One region of the Streptomyces sp. AK08-02 genome, then DNA from elsewhere that is predicted to be linked to it. Evidence: riboswitches for the same ligand, from Rfam matches in the RefSeq annotation. Region 1 holds a riboswitch; each other region holds the start of a gene.
What was found. A riboswitch is a leader RNA that binds a small molecule or an ion and turns the genes downstream of it on or off. The one in region 1 is predicted to bind cobalamin.
Positions count from the first base shown of each region.

Region 2: linked by a shared signal. The riboswitch ahead of PV734_RS22010 (prenyltransferase/squalene oxidase repeat-containing protein) and the one ahead of PV734_RS27830 (ribonucleoside-diphosphate reductase subunit alpha) in region 1 are both predicted to bind cobalamin.
Region 3: linked by a shared signal. The riboswitch ahead of PV734_RS01950 (CbtB domain-containing protein) and the one ahead of PV734_RS27830 (ribonucleoside-diphosphate reductase subunit alpha) in region 1 are both predicted to bind cobalamin.
Region 4: linked by a shared signal. The riboswitch ahead of PV734_RS37270 (cobalamin biosynthesis protein) and the one ahead of PV734_RS27830 (ribonucleoside-diphosphate reductase subunit alpha) in region 1 are both predicted to bind cobalamin.

Region 1 covers NZ_JARAZV010000013.1:315,948-320,854, reverse strand. The annotation lists gene PV734_RS27845 (GntR family transcriptional regulator) at 1-114, shown strand, start outside; gene PV734_RS27840 (DUF3311 domain-containing protein) at 255-533, shown strand; gene mctP (monocarboxylate uptake permease MctP) at 530-2,140, shown strand; cobalamin riboswitch at 2,234-2,420, shown strand; gene PV734_RS27830 (ribonucleoside-diphosphate reductase subunit alpha) at 2,544-4,907, shown strand, end outside.
Region 2 covers NZ_JARAZV010000010.1:178,500-183,406, reverse strand. The annotation lists gene PV734_RS22020 (energy-coupling factor transporter transmembrane component T) at 1-624, opposite strand, end outside; gene PV734_RS22015 (SCO2322 family protein) at 530-1,168, opposite strand; gene PV734_RS22010 (prenyltransferase/squalene oxidase repeat-containing protein) at 1,165-2,415, opposite strand; cobalamin riboswitch at 2,526-2,685, opposite strand; gene PV734_RS22005 (MBL fold metallo-hydrolase) at 2,707-3,744, opposite strand; gene PV734_RS22000 (aldehyde dehydrogenase) at 3,948-4,907, shown strand, end outside.
Region 3 covers NZ_JARAZV010000001.1:444,212-449,118, reverse strand. The annotation lists gene PV734_RS01960 (acyl-CoA dehydrogenase family protein) at 1-562, opposite strand, end outside; gene PV734_RS01955 (CbtA family protein) at 720-1,499, opposite strand; gene PV734_RS01950 (CbtB domain-containing protein) at 1,525-1,746, opposite strand; cobalamin riboswitch at 1,786-1,942, opposite strand; gene PV734_RS01945 (histidine phosphatase family protein) at 2,046-2,630, shown strand; gene PV734_RS01940 (ferredoxin) at 2,753-3,163, opposite strand; gene paaE (1,2-phenylacetyl-CoA epoxidase subunit PaaE) at 3,206-4,306, opposite strand; gene paaD (1,2-phenylacetyl-CoA epoxidase subunit PaaD) at 4,306-4,824, opposite strand; gene paaC (1,2-phenylacetyl-CoA epoxidase subunit PaaC) at 4,818-4,907, opposite strand, start outside.
Region 4 covers NZ_JARAZV010000021.1:117,710-122,616, forward strand. The annotation lists gene cobN (cobaltochelatase subunit CobN) at 1-605, opposite strand, end outside; gene PV734_RS37265 (cobyric acid synthase) at 602-2,137, opposite strand; gene PV734_RS37270 (cobalamin biosynthesis protein) at 2,134-3,075, opposite strand; cobalamin riboswitch at 3,179-3,322, opposite strand; gene PV734_RS37275 (hypothetical protein) at 3,470-3,691, opposite strand; gene PV734_RS37280 (inorganic phosphate transporter) at 3,738-4,907, opposite strand, start outside.

The DNA.
Region 1 (4,907 bases):
ATGCTGTCCCGGCACTCGCTGGACAGGACCGGGCAGCCGGTGGAGTGGGTGCGGTCCGTCTACCGGGGGGACCGGTACAAGTTCGTGGCACGGCTCAAGCGGCCCGTCGAGTAGGGCCACCCGACGACAGAACACGCTCCCGCCCGACCTCCCGGCACGGTTCCATAAAGCGAAGCCGTCCCGTAGATTTCCTGCGCGTTGCACAAGTGATCACAGGTAATCGCATGCGGTCAGTGAGGGGACGGAGCTGTGACATGTCAGAAGCGCCAGAAGTGAGACAACCGGCGGCAGACCCACCGGTGGTGACTCCTATGCGCGTCGTCATCGGGCTCTGCCTCTTCGCACCCTTCGTCGCGATGCTGTGGGTCGGCTCGTACGCGAAGGTCGATCCGGCGTTCATCGGCATCCCGTTCTTCTACTGGTACCAGATGCTGTGGGTGTTCGTGTCCACCGCGCTGACGATGACCGCCTACCAGCTCTGGCGGCGTGACCAGCGCGCCCGTGCCTCCGCGAAGGGTGGTGCGGACTCGTGAACGACGGCGTGAACGGCGTGGCACTCACCGTTTTCATCATCTTCTTCCTGGCCGTAACGGTCATCGGCTTCATGGCCGCGCGCTGGCGCAAGGCCGAGAACGAGCACAGCCTCGACGAATGGGGCCTGGGCGGCCGGTCGTTCGGCACCTGGGTCACCTGGTTCCTGCTCGGCGGCGACCTCTACACCGCGTACACCTTCGTGGCCGTACCGGCGGCGATCTACGCGGCGGGCGCGGCCGGCTTCTTCGCGGTGCCCTACACGATCCTGGTGTACCCGCTGATCTTCACGTTCCTGCCCCGTCTGTGGTCGGTCTCCCACAAGCACGGCTACGTCACCACCTCGGACTTCGTACGTGGGCGCTTCGGTTCGAAGGGCCTCTCGCTGGCGGTGGCGGTCACCGGCATCCTCGCGACCATGCCGTACATCGCGCTCCAACTGGTCGGCATCCAGGCGGTCCTGGACGTCATGGGCGTCGGCGGCGGCGAGGACACCAACTGGTTCGTGAAGGACCTCCCGCTGCTGATCGCGTTCGGCGTGCTGGCGGCCTACACGTACTCCTCGGGTCTGCGGGCCCCCGCCCTGATCGCGTTCGTGAAGGACACGCTGATCTACATCGTCATCGCGGTGGCGATCATCTACATCCCGATCAAACTGGGCGGCTTCGACGAGGTCTTCGGCGCGGCGAGCGAGAAGTACACCGCCGCGAAGGCGGGCGCACTGGTCCCGGCCGAGGCCGGCCAGTGGACCTACGCCACGCTGGCGCTGGGCAGCGCGCTCGCGCTGTTCATGTACCCGCACTCGATCACGGCGACGCTCTCCTCCAGAAGCCGTGAGGTGATCCGCCGCAACACCACGATCCTGCCGCTGTACTCCCTGATGCTGGGGCTGCTCGCCCTGCTGGGCTTCATGGCCATCGCGGCCGGAGTCAAGGTCACCAACCCGCAGTTGGCGATCCCGCAGCTCTTCGAGGACATGTTCCCGTCCTGGTTCGCGGGCGTGGCCTTCGCGGCGATCGGCATCGGGGCGCTCGTCCCGGCGGCCATCATGTCCATCGCGGCGGCGAACCTCTTCACCCGCAACATCTACAAGGACTTCATCAAGCCGGACGCGACCCCGGCGCAGGAGACCAAGGTCTCCAAGCTGGTGTCCCTCCTGGTGAAGGTGGGCGCGCTGATCTTCGTCCTGACGATGGACAAGACGGTCGCCATCAACTTCCAGCTGCTGGGCGGCATCTGGATCCTGCAGACCTTCCCGTCCCTCGTCGGCGGCCTGTTCACCCGCTGGTTCCACCGCTGGGCCCTGCTGGCCGGCTGGGCGGTCGGCATGCTGTACGGCACGCTGGCGGCGTACGGGGTCGCGTCTCCGACGCAGAAGCACTTCGGGGGCAGCTCGAAGGAGATCCCCGGGATCGGTGAGATCGGTTACATCGGCCTGACGGCGTTCGTCCTGAACGTCGTCGTCACCGTGGTTCTCACCTTCGTACTGAAGGCGCTGAAGGCGCCGGACGGTGTGGACGAGACGACCGCGTCGGACTACACGGCCGACGCGGGGGATCCTGGTGTGGCGGTCGAACTGCCGCCTGCCACGGCAGGCTCCGCCCACTGAGGGCTCCGCCAGGTCCGTGGTTCTTCGTCCGCGGGCCCGGTGGGGGCTTGTCGCGCAGTTCCCCGCGCCCCTGAGGGGCGCTCAACTCGCCGATACGACACAACATGTGGGGGTGCTTCCGGGGCCCGGCACTAGATGTATGCTCATGCTCGCTGTCGCCGCAGGGGAATCCGGTGCGAATCCGGAACTGTCCCGCAACGGTGTACATGTGCTCTTTCGTGCCCCCGCACGGCTGTGTACGTGTCCAGTCCGAGGACCTGCCGACGGTGTGCCCGGCCGACCGGTCCGGGTGCCTGACGTCCGGGCCTCGTGGAGTGGGCCGGTGGACGCACGCGTGCCGTAAGGCGTCCGCGTGCCCCGCTGCCCTCCGCAAGGCCCCGTGCCGAGCGAGGGAGAGCCCCCTGTGACCATCGCGCCAGCCGAACCGGCTTCAGCGACCCCAGAGGCCGCAGTCGAGACGGACGGTCCCGGTACCGCGCTGCTGCGGATCCTGACCGAGCTGACCGCCGACCTCCCCGACGCGGACCCCGGCCGGGTCGCCGCCGCCGCGCTGCGCGGCCGGTCCGCGCGGGCCGACGTGTCGGAGCTGCGCGAGCTGGCCACCGAGGCCGCGGCCGGCCTCATCTCCGAGGACCCCGCCTACTCCCGGCTGGCCGCCAGGCTGCTGACCGTCACCATCGCCGCGGAGGCCGCCTCACAGGGCGTCACGTCCTTCGCCGAGTCTGTCGCGGTCGGGCACCGCGAGGGTCTGATCGCCGACCGCACCGCCGAGTTCGTACGGCTGCACACGGACCGTCTGAACACCCTGATCGACGTCGAGGGCGACGACCGCTTCGGGTACTTCGGGCTGCGCACCCTCCACAGCCGGTACCTCCTGCGCCACCCGATCACACGCCGGGTGATCGAGACGCCCCAGCACTTCATGCTGCGCGTCGCGAGCGGTCTGGCGGAGGACGACACTTCTCGGGCGCTGGACGAAGTCGCCGCGCTCTACCGGCTGATGAGCCGCCTCGACTACCTCCCCTCCTCCCCCACCCTCTTCAACTCCGGTACCCGGCACCCCCAGATGTCGTCGTGCTACCTCCTCGACTCGCCCCTCGACGAGCTGGACTCCATCTACGACCGCTACCACCAGGTCGCCCGGCTCTCCAAGCACGCCGGTGGCATCGGGCTGTCGTACTCCCGTATCCGCAGCCGCGGTTCGCTGATCCGGGGCACCAACGGGCACTCCAACGGCATCGTGCCGTTCCTGAAGACGCTGGACGCCTCCGTCGCCGCCGTGAACCAGGGCGGCCGGCGCAAGGGCGCCGCCGCGGTGTACCTGGAGACCTGGCACTCCGACATCGAGGAGTTCCTGGAGCTGCGCGACAACACGGGTGAGGACGCCCGCCGTACGCACAACCTGAACCTCGCGCACTGGGTCCCGGACGAGTTCATGCGCCGGGTGAACTCGGACGCCCTCTGGTCGCTCTTCTCCCCCTCCGACGTGCCTGAACTGGTCGACCTGTGGGGCGACGAGTTCGACGCCGCCTACCGCGCGGCCGAGGAGGCCGGGCTCGCCCGCAGGACCATCCCGGCCCGCGATCTGTACGGCCGCATGATGCGTACGCTCGCGCAGACCGGCCAAGGCTGGATGACCTTCAAGGACGCGGCCAACCGCACCGCCAACCAGACGGCCGAGCCTGGCAGCGTCGTCCACTCCTCGAACCTGTGCACCGAGATCCTGGAGGTCACGGACGACGGGGAGACCGCGGTCTGCAACCTGGGCTCGGTCAACCTCGGCGCGTTCGTCGACACGGCGGCCGGTGACATCGACTGGGAGCGGCTCGACGAGACGGTCCGTACCGCCGTCACCTTCCTGGACCGGGTCGTCGACATCAACTTCTACCCGACCGAGCAGGCGGGCCGCTCGAACGCCCGGTGGCGTCCGGTCGGTCTGGGCGCGATGGGCCTCCAGGACGTCTTCTTCAAGCTGCGTGTCCCCTTCGACTCGCCCGAGGCCAAGGCCCTCTCCACGCGGATCGCCGAGCGGATCATGCTCGCCGCGTACGAGGCCTCCGCCGACCTCGCCGAGCGCAGCGGCCCGCTGCCGGCCTGGGAGAAGACCCGTACGGCCCGTGGTGTGCTGCACCCCGACCACTACGACGTGGAGCTGAACTGGCCCGAGCGCTGGTCGGCGCTGCGGGAACGTGTCGCCCAGGTCGGTATGCGCAACTCGCTCCTGCTCGCCATCGCGCCCACGGCGACCATCGCCTCGATCGCCGGGGTGTACGAGTGCATCGAGCCGCAGGTGTCCAACCTGTTCAAGCGCGAGACGCTGTCCGGTGAGTTCCTCCAGGTCAACTCGTACCTGGTGAAGGAGCTCAAGGACCTCGGCGTGTGGGACGCCCGCACCCGGGAGGCGCTGCGCGAGTCGAACGGCTCGGTGCAGGACTTCGCGTGGATCCCGGCCGACGTACGGGCCCTGTACCGCACGGCCTGGGAGATCCCGCAGCGCGGGCTGATCGACATGGCCGCCGCCCGGACGCCGTTCCTGGACCAGTCGCAGTCCCTGAACCTGTTCCTGGAGACGCCGACCATCGGCAAGCTCTCCTCCATGTACGCGTACGCCTGGAAGTCGGGCCTGAAGACGACGTACTACCTGCGCTCCCGCCCGGCGACCCGTATCGCCCGCGCCGCGCAGGCGACCGTCCCCGTCCAGCAGGTCGCCGAGCCCGACGCCGTCGCCTGCTCCCTTGAGAACCCCGAGTCCTGCGAGGCCTGCCAG
Region 2 (4,907 bases), on a different contig from region 1:
GGCCAGCCGCAGTCCGTCGTACAGGGCGAAGACCAGCCCCTCGGCGGTCACCCGGCCACCGACGCGCACTCCCTGCGCCCAGTGGGGGAGCGGGAGTTCGGGGAGCGTGAGCAGGACGTGCGAGCCGGGGATCGGGGAACCGAGGACGACGGCGAAGACGAGCCGGATGACGAGGACGGCCAGACCGAGCTTGACGAAGGCGGTGTAGGAACGGGCCCAGGGGGCGTCGGTGCGATGCGTGGCCACGACGTAGCCGGCGACGGCGATGAGGAGCCCGAGCAGGAGGGGGTTGGTGGTGCGGGTGGCAGCGGTCCCGAGCCCCAGGGACCAGACCCACCAGGCACCGGGGTGCACGGGTGCCGACGCGTTCCGGCTGCGGCTGACGTGGCTGAGCGGCGCTGCTGAGGTCGGGTGCGCACTCGCGCCCCGACAGGGGCGCGGGGCTGCATCGATTGGCGGCTTCGCCCCGGGGCGCGACCAGCCCCCACCGGCCTGCGGTGAACGACGACCCGCGTGTCCAGCGGAGCGCTCACGCATGGCGGCGGCGCCGTGTCTGCCAGATCGCCGCCCCGCCGAGCGCCACCACGGCCGCGATCCCCGCGAGCAGGCCGACGGACGGGCCACCGTCCGAATCGGTATCGGTGGCCCCGGCGGACTTGCCCGCCCCCACCGTCTCGCCGCAGCCGGTGCGCGGATACCCGGTGATCGCACAGAGCAACGCGCTCGCGTCGTATCGCAGGGGACCCGCGACCGACGCGAGGGCGTCCGCCGTGGTTGCGTCGGGGGACACCCGGGCGCACGCCGTACGCGTCGCGGGCGGACTCTCGCCGGACGGCGCGTCGGCGGGCGTACCGAAGTCGATGACGAGCGCCACGCGCTTGTGGCCGTCCTGCGCGGGCGTCCTGGCGCAGACGACCGCGAACACCGCGTCGGCGCGCGGCCGGGCGGCGTCCTTCGAGTCCTGGCTCACGGCGAAACGGAAACCCTGGACGTCACCGTCGGAGGGCCGGGCGGTCGACGGCCCCTGCGTGGCGTACGTCCACGCGCCGCCGTCGCGCTCCCAGAAGGACCAGTAGCGGTAGCCGACGGCCTGGGCCTGCCCGGCGCTCGCCCAGAGGCCGAGGAGAAGGGCGGCCACCAGGAGCGGGAGGGCGCGGCGCCGGATCACGACCGCTGCTTCCTCTTGTTGCGCCCGCTGATCAGGAAACCGATACCGATACCGGCGACGAGGAACACACCGACGGTCCAGAGCGTCCCGAACCCGCTCCCGTCGTCCTTGTCGGTTTCCCTGTCGGTGTCCCTGCCGCTGTTCTCGGCGGCGGGAGTCGGGGAGACGGAGGCCGGGACGGACGCGGGCGCCGGGCCGGTCGCGTCGAGGAGGGCCACCAGGTCCTGGCCGCCGAAGTCGCGCGGATCGGCGGTCTCGGCGTGCGCCGCGAGGATCAGCTGCGCGTACGCGGCCGGCCCCGCCCCCTTCGCCCACGGCCCGGCGTTCGCCTCCAGCCAGCGCCACGCGTCGGCCGCCCGCTGTGCCTGGCCGGCCGTCGCGAGGGCGACGACGGCGTCGGCGGTGTTGCCGTAGTCGGGCTGGTCCTCGGCCCCGGCCAGCGCGGACGTCAGGTGCTTGTCCTTGGCGAGGGCCTGTACGAGGTGGGCGGCGCCGTTCCGAGCGGCCTGCCCGGGATCGTCGGAGTCCGAGCAGGCCGAAGCGGCACCGGTCGGCTTCACGGCCTCCCCGGCGAACCCCTTCCCCAGTACGCCGACCACGGCGGCGGCCGTCGCGTCGTCGTTGGCGGCGAGAGCACCCTTCTTGTCCGGCTGGTAGGCGAAGGCGCCCCCACCGGTCGCGTCGCACGGAAGAGCCAGCTTCAGCAGCAGGTCGTACGGGGTCTTCCCGCCCTTGGTGACCGTGCCGGGCTGCTCGCCGGCCGCGGCGAGGGCTCCGACGACCACGGAGGTGGAGTTCGCGTCGCTGGCCCCGCCGGCCGTGTACCCCCAGCCGCCGTCCGTGTTCTGTACGGACTTCAGCCAGGCGACGGCCTTGCCGACCCCCGTCTCCTGCCCGCCGAGGGCGGCGAGCGCCTGGACGGCGGCGCCGGTGCTGTTGGTGTCGACCAGGGTCTTGGCGTCGCAGGCCGTACCGCTGTTTGCCCGGAAGGGCGCGAAGGCACCGCTCGCGCACTGCTGCCCGGCCAGCCAGTCCACGGCCGAGGCGGCCGGCTTCACCCCGACGGTGTCCTGGGCGAGCAGCGCGAGGGACTGGCGCCAGACGCCGTCGTAGGTGGGGTCGCCGGTGCCGTACAGCCCGGCGGGGAGAGCGGCCGAGGGGGACGGCGAGGCGGCGGACGCCTGACCGCCGCCGGCCAGCGTGACGGCGATGACGGCCAGAGCCGTGGCGCTGCGGCGGACATTCATGATCGGCGGGTGCCTCTCCGTGCGGGGAGCCGGACAGCACGGGACACCCCGGGCGGCTCGGCTCCGTATGCCTCGACGGTGCCGTGCACCGGCGGACCGCCGGTGACGCGAGCCGGTCACGATCCGCACGGGGCAATCCGGCTCACAGCTCCTGACCGATGCCCAGGCTGCTCACGGTTGCGGGTCAGCGCCGGATTTGCACCGGCTTCCCCCCGTACGGGTGTGATACGACCTGCCCACTGTACCGGTCCGTGCAAACGGCACCGATTTCACACCGCCCGCCCGCCGCGCTCACACCGCCACGTACGTCACCGGCTCGCTCCCCGTCACGGCCTCCGCCTGGCCCAGCTTGACCAGTCGGCGGACGTGCGCCTCGGCCTCCGAGACCGCGATGTTCCGTGAGCCCGGGGGGATTTCGGCCCAGGGGCGGTTCCACTCCATGCGTACCGCCAGCTGCCAGGGGGTGAGGGGAGTGGTGAGCAGGGCGCGGAGGCCGGCGAGGCGTTCGTCGTGGTGGTCGAGGAGTTCCTGTACGCGGACGGCCGCGTCCGGGAAGGCGTGGCGGTGGGCCGGGAGCACCTCCGCCGGGGCCAGCCGGCCGATGCGTTCCAGGGAGTCGAGGTAGTCGCCAAGGGGGTCGGGGGTCGTCGTGTCCTCCGGGTCCTCGTACAGGCCGATGTGCGGGGTGATCCCGGGGAGCAGGTGATCTCCCGAGAACAGGCGTCCGTTGCCCGGGAGTCGGGCCGGGTGGGCCTCCTCCAGGTGGAGGCAGACGTGGCCCGGGGTGTGGCCCGGCGTCCAGATCGCGCGCAGGCGGCGGCCGGGGAGGTCGAGGAGTTCGCCGGGGACGATCTCGCGGTCGGGCAGCGCCGGCGAGAAGTTCGGGAGGATGCCGGCGGGTGTTCTGCCCAGGGTCGCCACATGGTCGGCCGGTGCTCCGGCCGCCGCCAGCTTCGCGGTCATGTAGCCGAGCCAGCGCTCGGCACGGTTGTCGCGCGTCCGCCGGACGAGCGCGATGTCGGCCTCGTGCATCGCGATCCACGCCCCGGACGCCTCGCGGACCTGGCCGGACAGGCCGTGGTGGTCCGGATGGTGGTGGGTGATCACCATGCCGTGGATATCGCCGACCGCCGTCCCGCACGCAGACAGGCCGTCGACGAGGGTGTCCCAGGACAGCGGGTCGTCCCAGCCCGTGTCGATGAGCACCGGTCCGCCGTCCGTGTCGACGACGTAGACCAGCGTGTATCCGAGGGGGTTGTTCGGGATGGGCACCCGGAGGGACCGTACGCCCCCGCCGTGGTCGGTCACCTGCGTCGACACCTGTGTCATGGGCTCCCCTGTGGCTGGGCTGCCAGCCACTATAACTAGAACCGGTTTCAATGGGAGCCCGAGTCACTTACCCCATATCCCTCGTTGTGGTGCGCGAGCTGTGGACTCCTCCGGAGGGAACTGGTAACTCTCTCCGTATCCATCTATCTGACGAACCGTCAGAGACGGTACCCGGAGAGGTAGTCGGCGAGAGGCAGTCGGCCATGACCGAGCTCGTGGAACACGGACAGCTGTTCATCGGCGGGGAGTTGACCGATCCCCTCGGCAAGGACGTCATCGAGGTCATCTCCCCGCACACCGAAGAGGTCTTCGGCCGTGTGCCGCACGCGTCGCGGGCCGACGTCGACCGGGCCGTCGCCGTCGCGCGCACCGCCTTCGACGAGGGTCCCTGGCCGCGGATGACCCTCGACGAGCGCATCGCCGTCGTCACGCGCATCAAGGACGGCATCGCCGCACGGTACGAGGAGATCGGCCGCGTCATCTCCTCCGAGAACGGCTCCCCGTACTCCTGGAGCGTCCTCGCCCAGGCCCTCGGCGCGATGATGGTGTGGGACGCGGCGATCACCGTCGCCCGCGACTTCACGTACGAGGAGTCGCGCGACGGCGTTCTCGGCCGCATCCTCGTCCGGCGCGAACCGGTGGGCGTCGTCGCCGCCGTGGTCCCCTGGAACGTCCCGCAGTTCACCGCGGCGGCCAAGCTCGCGCCCGCGCTGCTCGCCGGCTGCACGGCGGTCCTGAAGCCGTCGCCCGAGTCACCCCTCGACGCGTACATCCTCGCGGAGATAACGAAGGAGGCCGGACTGCCGCCCGGCGTCCTCTCCATCCTCCCGGCCGACCGTGAGGTCAGCGAGTACCTCGTCGGACACCCCGGCATCGACAAGGTCTCCTTCACCGGCTCGGTCGCCGCGGGCAAGCGCGTGATGGAGGTGGCCTCCCGCCAACTCACGCGCGTGACACTGGAGTTGGGCGGCAAGTCGGCGGCCGTCGTACTGCCCGACGCCGACCTCGACACCACCGTCCCCGGCATCGTCGGCGCGGCCTGGATGAACAACGGTCAGGCGTGCGTCGCCCAGACCCGCATCCTCCTCCCACGCTCCCGCTACGACGAGTTCGCGGACGCCTTCGCCCAGGCCGCGAGTGCGCTGGTGGTCGGCGACCCGCTC
Region 3 (4,907 bases), on a different contig from region 1:
TGATGCCCTTGTGCGGCGGGGCGTCCGGGTCGGTGCGTACGGCCAGCCACACCCAGTCCGCCGTGTCACCGTTCGTCGTCCAGATCTTCTGGCCGTTGACCGTGTAGTGGCCGGTGGCCTCGTCGCCGTCCCGCACGGCCCGCGTCTTGAGTGCGGCCAGGTCGGTGCCCGCCTCCGGCTCGCTGTAGCCGATCGCGAAGTCGATCTCGCCGGCGAGGATCTTCGGGAGGAAGTACGTCTTCTGCTCGTCGCTGCCGTACCGCATGATCGTCGGGCCGACGGTGTTGAGCGCCATGAGCGGCAGCGGTACGCCCGCCTGGGCGGCCTCGTCGAAGAAGATGAACTGCTCCATCGGGCTCAGCCCGCGCCCCCCGTACTCCTGCGGCCAGCCGACGCCGAGCCAGCGGTCGGCGCCGAGCCGACGGATGGTCTCGCGGTAGAAGCGCTTCTGGGCGACGTGGTCGTTGAAGCGCGAGTAGGCGCGGTCCGGCACCAACTCGGCGAAGTAGGCGCGCAGTTCGGTGCGCAGCTGCTGCTGCTCGGGCGTGTATTCGAGATGCACGGCGCCTCCTGCTGGCTCCCCAATGCCGGACCTGTCGGCGCACACGGTAGAACGTGTTCCAGAAATTGGGAATGGCGGTGCGTGCACGGGTCCGCACAAGCCCGAGGGGGTCCCGGACGTCCGGGACCCCCTCGGGGCGGTCGGTGCGGCCGACCGCTCAGTGCGTGACGGGCGTCGCCTGCGGCTCGGTGCCACTCGCGCCGACGGCCGCCGCCGTCCTCGGAACGAGCAGTCGTTCCGCCATCAGTCCGAAGACCAGGCCGAAGGCGGTCCACATCGTCACCTGGATGCCGAGCGTGGCCACCCTGTAGCGCCACAGGAGGCTCGCGGAGAAGCCCTCCGGGACCTCGTTGGTGAACGACGGCAGGAACGCGTACGCGAGTCCCACGACCAGGACGAAGAAGGCGCTCGCGGCGAGGGAGGCGTTCCAGTTGCCCAGGCGCGGCGCGAGGCGCTTGCCGAGGATGACCGCGCCGACGGCCAGCAGCACGCTCAGGGCGACCATCAGGAAGAACAGCGCGGTGCGCTGGTTGAGGGTGCCGGGGTCGCCGACGGCGGGCGGGTTGGCCGGGTATTTGAGGAAGGGGACGACGTACACGGCGAGCAGGCCGGCCCCCGCGAGGAGCAGCGCGGTCGCGCGCGGCCCGAAGCGGCCGATCCGGCCGAGCGCGAAGCAGTAGGCGAGGGCCGCGATGCCGCCGAACGCGACGCCGTACACGAGGACACCGGTCCCCAGGCCCAGGGTGGACTGCAACGCACGCGAGACGAGGGCCTGTTCGGCGTGCCCGTGGTGGGCCTCGTGCATCTCCTCGAAGGCGATCGCGTCGTCGACGAGCGGCTCGGCGAAGAGGTACGCGACACCCCAGACGAGGACACCCGCGACCAGGCCCGCGAGCATGCCGCGGGCCAGGAGGTTTCTTACGGTGGTGGAGTTCATGAGCTTGCGCGTTTCCCTGTCCTCGTCAGTGGCAGGGGAAGCCGAGCAGGTGGCGGGCGTCGTGCACCCATTCGTGCACGCCCTCGCCGGAGACGACGGAGGTCGCGCCCTGTTCGGCGCCGACGAAGTAGAGCAGCACCAGCATCAGCACGCCGAAGAAGACCGCCCAGGGGGCGATCGCGCCGATCGGCAGTTTCTCGGGTACGGCGGTGGGTGCGGCGGTCGGCTGAATCGCGGACTGTGCCATGACAGACCTCCTGGGGGAACTCGCGTCCCGTATCGGTGGTGCGGAGGACGACAGTCACGGGTCTGACTTGCCCCCGGGCCGCACCAGGCGGGTGCGTACGGGGTTTACAGTGGCGCGACCGTGCCGGATTCCCACCGGCTTCCGTCGAACCGTCGTCAATATCGACGAGAAGGTACCGCGAAGCGGGGGTTCGGCCAAGGGCGCGTGGGACGGCGTACGGCGCGACGGTGCGCCGTACGGTGCCTCAAGTTCCGTACATGACAACGATATTGGGGCGGCATGAGCGCGGGAGCGACCGGATGACGAGCCGAGTGATGTTGATCTCACCGGCGATCAGCGCGGCCCTCCGGGAGGCCCGTTTCGACGACGGCTGTCCCCTGGACGAGTCGGGCCTGCGGCTCTCCCGGGCGGCGGCAGGGACGCTGCCGGCGGTGTCCACGGTCTGGGTCTCCCCCACCACGCGTTGCCTCGAGACGGCCCTGGCACTGGGCCTGGACGCCGGTTCGGTACCGGGGCCGGCCGCTCTGGACGCGGGCCGCTGGCGCGGCTCGACGCTCACCGAGGTGACGGAGAAGGAGCCGGAAGCGCTGGCCCAGTGGCTGACCGACCCCCAATCGGCCCCGCACGGCGGGGAGTCGGTCCGCGCGCTCTGCGACCGGATCGCCCACTGGCTGGACGAGACGGCGGCGCTGGTCACGGGGCGGGCCGTGGCGGTCGTCGAGCCCGAGGTCGTACGGGCGGCGACGGTACGAGCGCTGGGGGCGCCGGAGTCGGCGTTCTGGCGGATCGACGTTCCGCCGTTGACGGCAACGGAGTTGAGCGGCCGGGCGGGACGCTGGAACGTGCGCCTTGGCCATCGACTCGGGGCGCCGCACGACACGTAGGGGCGTTCGGTCGTGAACCTGGGGTTCACGGAGCGGGTCGGCACGGCTCACTCGCCGTCGGCCCACGGGCGAGGGGCCTGACGTGAACCGGCGGATTCATTCACGAAGCGGATCGGCGCGGCTCACCCCTCGTCGGCCCCTCGGCGCGGCGTGTCCAGCGTCCGGGCGAAGTCCGTGCACGCCTGTGCGCACTCGCGGCATACCTTCGCCGTGTCCGCGCCGCCGGGGTGGTCGTCGAAGACCTGGGCCGCTTCCAGGCAGACCGTGGCGCACCACTCCAGTTGGACCCGGAGGGCGGCCTCGTCCTGGCCCGCCTGTTCGGAGAGCAGGCGGCACGTCGCGTCGCACACCTCTGCGCACAGGATGCCCTTGCGGCGCGCGAGGGCCTCCTCGGGAGGCCCGTCCGGGTCCGCGAGACCGGCGCGCAGCGCACATGAGCGCGCGCACTCGGTGCACGCCTGGGCACAGACGAAGCGGTCCTCCAGGAACTGGAAGAGTTCCTGCTGCGTAGTTGCGGTGGTTGTAGGGGTCACGCCGGTCGAGTTGCCGTGGCGGGGCCGGTCAAACCCCTTGGTTCAGCTGTCGTAGTCGACCGTCAGGGTCTCCGACACCGGGAACGACTGACAGGTCAGGACGTAGCCCGCGTCGACCTCGGCGGGTTCGAGGGCGTAGTTGCGGCGCATGTCCACCTCTCCCGAGGTGACCAGCGCCCGGCAAGTGCCGCAGACGCCGCCCTTGCAGGCGAACGGCAGGTCCGGGCGGGTGCGCGCGGCGCCGTCCAGGACGGTCGCGTCCCGGGACAGCGCGGTGGTGGTGGAGCGGCCGTCGAGGGTGACCGTGACCCGGCTCACCGGGCCCTCCGCGACCGCGTCCGTGTGCTGGACCTGGCGGACCGGCTGGTCGTCGGCGTAGAAGAGTTCCTGGTGGACCCGGTCCGCGGGCACGCCCAGCTTCGCCAGCAACCGCTGGGCGTCGCGGACCATGCCGTGCGGTCCGCACAGCCACCAGTGGTCGGTGCCCGGGACGTCGACGAGGCCCGCGAGGAGCGCGGCGAGCCGTTCGGCGTCCAGCCGCCCCGACAGCAGCTCGGCCTCGCGCGGTTCACGTGAGAGTACGTGCCCCAGTTGGAAGCGCGTACGGTACAGGTCCTTCAGGTCCGCCAGCTCGTCGGCGAACATCACGGTGTCCGTACGCCGGTTGCCGTACAGGAGGGTGACCTGTGAGCGGTCGTCGGCGGCCAGGACCGACTCGGCGATCGACATCATCGGGGTGATGCCGGAGCCCGCGGCGATCAGGACATGGCTGCCGGACGCGGTGAGGTCGGGGGTGAAGGCACCGGTCGGCGTCATCACGTCGAGCATGTCACCGGGGCGTACCCCGTCGACCAGCCAGGACGAGAACAGGCCGCCGGGCACCACCCGTACGCCGATGCGGGGTCGTTCGCCGGCCGGGGCGCAGATCGAGTACGACCGGCGCTCCTCACGCCCCTCGAACTCCCGGCGCAGGGTGAGGGACTGTCCCGGGGTGAAGGCGTACTCGGCGGCCAGGTCCGGCGGCACCTCGAAGGCGACGGCGACGGCGTCCGCGCACAGTCGCCGTACGTCGGCGACCTTCAGGGCGTGGAAGACCGGGCGACGGCGTACCGGAACCGTGGTCGGGGCGGTGGGCGCGGCCATCAGATCTCCTTGACGTACTCGAACGGCTCGCGGCAGGCGTGGCAGCGCCACAGGGCCTTGCAGGAGGTGGCGGCGAAGCGGGAGGTCTCCTCGGTGTCCGCCGAGCCGCAGCGTGGGCAGGGCACCGTACGGCGGGTCGGCAGCAGCGAGAGGGCGACCGGGCCGCGCGGGGCCGCGCCGGGCGGGGCGATGCCGTGCTCGGTGAGCTTGCGGCGGCCCGCCGGGGTGATCCAGTCGCTGGTCCAGGGCGGATCGAGGACCGTACGGATCCGCACGCGAGCGTATCCCGCCGCCCGCAGCCGGGCGGAGACGGCGGCGCGCATCTCGGCCATCGCCGGGCAGCCCGAGTAGGTCGGGGTCAGGCTCGCGACCACCGTTCCGTCCCCGGTCAGCTCCACGTCTCGCAGGACGCCGAGGTCGGCCAGGGTCAGCATGGGCAGCTCGGGGTCCGGCACCCGCTCGGCGATGCGGCGGGCGCGCCGGACGTCCTCGATCCCGGTCGCGGTCCCGGTCACCATGTCGCCTCCGGGTGGGCGCGGGCCACGCTCTGCAACTCGGCGAGCAGCGGCGCGAGATGCTGGGTGTGCTGTCCGTCGCGGCC
Region 4 (4,907 bases), on a different contig from region 1:
TACAGTCCCGCGTCGGCTCCGCGCAGTGAACCGCAGTACACGGGAAGGGCGTTGGCGCCCCGCGCCTCGATCGCCTCGCACAGTGTGTCGACGAACCCGGTGTTGCCGCTGAGCTCGTGGGCCCGGTAGAAGAGCACCCCGATGGTCGGACGGCCACTCTCGCGGGCGTACGAGCCGTGTGTCCCGAACTCGGGCATCTTCTGCGGCTCGACGAACCCCTCGCCGGTCAGCAGCACGGTGTCGGACAGGAACCGGGCCAGCTCCACGAGGTTGGCGGGCCCGCCCTCGACCAGATAGCGCAACGCCTCCGCGACCACACCGGCGGGCACCGACGACTCGGCCATCAACTCGGCGTCGGGTACGGCCTCCCCGCCGAGCAGCACGGTGGGCACACCGGACGACTTGAGGTAGGCGAGCCCGTCCTCCCAGGCGCGCTTGCCGCCCAGCAGTCGTACGACGGCGATGTCCGCGCCCTCGACGAGCGCGGGCAACTCCTCCGCGACATCCACCCGGGTCGGATTGCCGATCCGGTACGAGACACCGGAGGCGGCCCGGGCCGCCAGCAGGTCCGTGTCGGCGGTCGACAACAACAACACTGTGCTCATGCGGGTGCTCCCGGTGGAATGAAGGGCAGTCCTTGCGGCGCGCCCGACTCGATGAGCCGCCAGAGCGCGTCGGTGTCCGCGTGCTGTTCGACGAGATCGCCGAGCAGGTCGAGCTGTTCCTCGCGCAGCGCGGCGAAGGAGGTGTCGGGGGCCGGCACGAAGCGGCGGCCCGCGGCGGCGGCCACCTCACGCAGGAACGCCCGCCGGAACCCGTCGGATTCGAGCGAGCCGTGCCAGTGCGTACCCCAGACGCTCCCGACCCGGCACCCGTCCAGGAAGGCTTCCCCACCCAGGACTTCGGCGACCCCGTGATGGATCTCGTACCCCTCGACCTGTTCGCCGAGGGCGGTGCCGACGGGCCGGGTGAGGGTCTTCTCCCGGGCGAACCGCACCCGGACGGGTAGGAGCCCGAGCCCCTCGACATGGCCCTGCCGGCTCTCGACCTCGTCCTCGATGTGCTCGCCGAGGATCTGGAAGCCACCGCAGACACCGAGCACGGGCCGCCCCTCGGCGGCACGGCGGGCGATGGCGTCGGCGAGGCCGCGCTCCCGCAGCCACGCCAGTGCCTTCACCGTCCCCCGCGTACCCGGAACGACGACGAGGTCGGCGTCGGCCAGTTCCTCCGGCCGGTCCACGAACCGCACCACGACGCCCGGTTCGGCGGCGAGCGCGTCGACGTCGGTGAAGTTGGACATCAGCGGGATCGCGCACACGGCCACCCGGAGCACGTCCTCCCCGACGGGCGGCGAGACGTTCGACTCCCGCACGGTCCCCCGCAGCGAGACCCTCAGCCCGTCCTCCTCGTCGATGCCGAGGCCGTGCCGGAAGGGCAGCACACCGTAGGTCGGCCGTCCGGTGAGCCCACGGAGCATGTCGAGCCCGGGTTCCAGCAGGGACACGTCCCCCCGGAACTTGTTCACGAGGAACCCGGCGACAAGCGCCTGGTCCTCGGGAGACAGCAGGGCGACGGTCCCGAAGAAGGAGGCGAACACACCGCCACGGTCGATGTCGCCGACGACGAGCACCGGGAGCCGGGCGTTGCGCGCGATTCCCATGTTGACGATGTCGGTCCGCCTGAGGTTGATCTCAGCCGGGCTCCCGGCCCCCTCACAGATCACCGCGTCATACGTGCCCCGCAGTTCGGCGAGGCACTCCAGCACGGTCCCGAGAAGTCGTTGTTGCCGCCCCCCGTGATACCCACGGGCGCTCATCTCCCCGACGGGCTTGCCCATGAGCACGACCTGGCTGCTCTGGTCGCTCCCCGGCTTCAGCAGCACGGGATTCATGAGGGCGGTGGGTTCCACCCGGCACGCCTGCGCCTGCATGGCCTGCGCCCGTCCGATCTCGGCGCCCTCCCGCGTGACGAAGGAGTTGAGGGACATGTTCTGCGCCTTGAACGGCGCGACCCTGACCCCCTGTCGCACCAGCCACCGGCAGATCCCGGCGGTGACGACGCTCTTGCCTGCGTCGGAGGTGGTCCCCGCGACGAGCAGCCCACCACCGAGGGCCCCGCCACTCCCGAGGTGTGTCATGAGGCGCGCCCCTTCAGCAGGGCCCGCGCGGCGACACCGACGCCGAGCGCGAGCACACCGACCCGACGGGACAGCCGAACGGCCCGTTCGATGTCGTGGACCTCCACGGCACGCCCCTCCTGGTTCAGCACCGGCCGATGCTCGACCCGCCCGCCGTAGGACAGGGTCCCGCCGAGCCGGACGCCCAGGGCGCCCGCGAAAGAAGCCTCCACGGGCCCGGCGTTGGGACTCGGATGTCTGCCGGCGTCGTCCCGCCAGGCCCGTACGGCAGCCCGGCGATCACCACCGGTGAGTGCGGCCAGTACGGCGGTGAGCCGCGCCCCCGGCCACCCCGCCACATCGTCCAGGCGGGCGGAGGCCCACCCGTAGCGCCGGTACCGGTCCGACCTGTGACCCACCATCGCGTCAAGGGTGTTGACGGCCCGGAACCCGACCAGCCCGGGCACGCCACCCAGGGCGCCCCAGACCAGCGCGCCCACCACGGCGTCGGAGGTGTTCTCGGCGACGGACTCGACGACCGCCCGGGCGATCCCGGCGGAGTCGAGAGCCTGCGGATCCCGTCCGCAGAGATGGGGCAGCCGCTCCCGCGCACCCTCGACGTCCCCGGTCTCCAGCGACCGGCCGACGGCCCGCGCCTCCCGGCCCAGGGAGGTGCCGCCGACGACGGCCCAGGTGGCGGCGGCGGTGAGAGCGACGGAAGCGGTACGGGAAGGACGTACGAGACGATCGGCCGCGGCGGCGAGGGAGACGGCGCCTCCCACACACACGGCGGTGTGCAGCGCGCCCCACCCTCGATGGTCCCGCCACAGGACCCGCTCGACGGCGCCGGCGGCCCGCCCGAACGCGGCGACCGGATGCCCGCGGCGAGGGTCGCCCAGGATCAGATCAGCGAGGAGTCCGGCGGTGGCGCCGTACGCGAAGACGCGATCGGCACGCATCGGCTCAGCCGGCCGTGGGATCGGGCAGCGATCCGGTGCTGTACCTCGAACGCGAACGGCAGCCGAGCATGGCGATATGTCCTCACTCAGGGTGTCCACGCCCTGGTTCGACGAGACCGGCGGCAAGAGTTCCTGGCTCCCGGGGTTACCTACCCCGGTGACAGTGGCGGGACCGCGCCGGATTCACACCGGCTTCCTCTTCTGCCGCCGTACATGGCTCCGGCAGTCCACCACGGGCCCGGAACACCCGTCAACTTGCCGTTGACCTGGAAAGGAGGACTGTGCTGAGCCCCACACCACGACCGGATCGGGGCGACGAAAAAACGCCCGCCGCGTCCCTGACCACCAGCGAGGCGGCCACGGTCACGGCGGGCGAGGAGGACGTACGCGGCCCTCAGGCCACGATCAGATAGATGCCGTACGCCACCACTGCCGCACAGGCGGCGAAGCACGCGTACGCGCCGGTGACCGCCAGCCCGGCCGACCCGCCCTGCGCGACCGCCCGTTCGCGGACGGAGAGTCCGATGATGCCCAGGGTGAACACGCCCACCATGGCCACGGTGATGACGAGACTGACGCCGAAGACGGAGCCGAGGGCCGCCCAGTCGATCTTCATGTTGCTTCCTTCTTGCTCGGACCAGGACCTTGACTCGGGACCGGACTCAGAGGGCCGTGGCCGACGGCTGGACCGCGACCTCGGCCGGGGCCGGGATGGTGGCCGTCAGGTCGTCGACGACGGTGCCTGCCGGAGGCGGGGTCACGGCGGCGATGGCCGTCGTGACGACACCGGGGGGCTCGGTGTTCGCCACGGCCCCGTCCTCGACGTGGTTGACGTTGGTGTGGTCGATGACCTCGCGGCGCGACACGACCCAGATCGCCGTGCTCGACGCGATGAGGAAGAGGGCCACCAGGGCTGTGCCCCAGTTGCCGAAACCGGTGACGTACTCCGCCAGCGCGCCCACGAGGGCCGCGGCGGGCAGGGTCAGTCCCCAGGCCACGAACATCCGGGTCGCCGTCGACCAGCGGACCACGCCGCCCTTGCGGCCGAGGCCCGCGCCCATCACCGAGCCGGACACCGAGTGCGTGGTGGAGAGGGAGAAGCCGAGGTGGGAGGAGGCCAGGATGACCGTCGCCGCACTGGTCTGGGCGGCGAAGCCCTGCTGGGGCTGAAGGTCGGTCAGACCCTTGCCCATCGTACGGATGATGCGCCAGCCGCCCAGGTAGGTGCCGAGCGCGATGGCCATGCCCGCGGAGAGGATGACCCACACCGGGGGATCGGAGTCGGGAGCGACCGCGCCGCCGGCGACCAGGGCGAGGGTGATGATGCCCATCGTCTTCTGCGCGTCGTTCGTGCCGTGGGCCAGCGACACCAGGCCCGCGGAGGCGATCTGGCCGGCCCGGAAGCCCTTCTCGGCCGCCTTGCCCTCGGCCCGCTTGGCGCCGAGCGTGTACGACAGCCGCGTTGCCAGCATGGCCGCGATGCCGGCCACCAGCGGGGCGGCGATCGCCGGGATCAGCACCTTCGTCACCAGCACGTCGCCGTGGACGGCGCCGGTGCCCGCCGAGGCGATGGTCGCGCCGATCAGGCCGCCCATGAGGGCGTGCGAGGAACTGGACGGAAGCCCGACCAGCCAGGTCAGCAGGTTCCAGAGGATCGCTCCGACCAGTGCCGCGAAGATCACCTCGGGACGGATACCGCTCTCGTCCACGAGGCCCTTGGAGATCGTGTTGGCGACCTCGACGGAAAGGAAGGCGCCCACGAGGTTGAGCACGGCCGACATGGCGACCGCGACCTTGGGCTTGAGCGCACCGGTCGAGATGGTGGTGGCCAT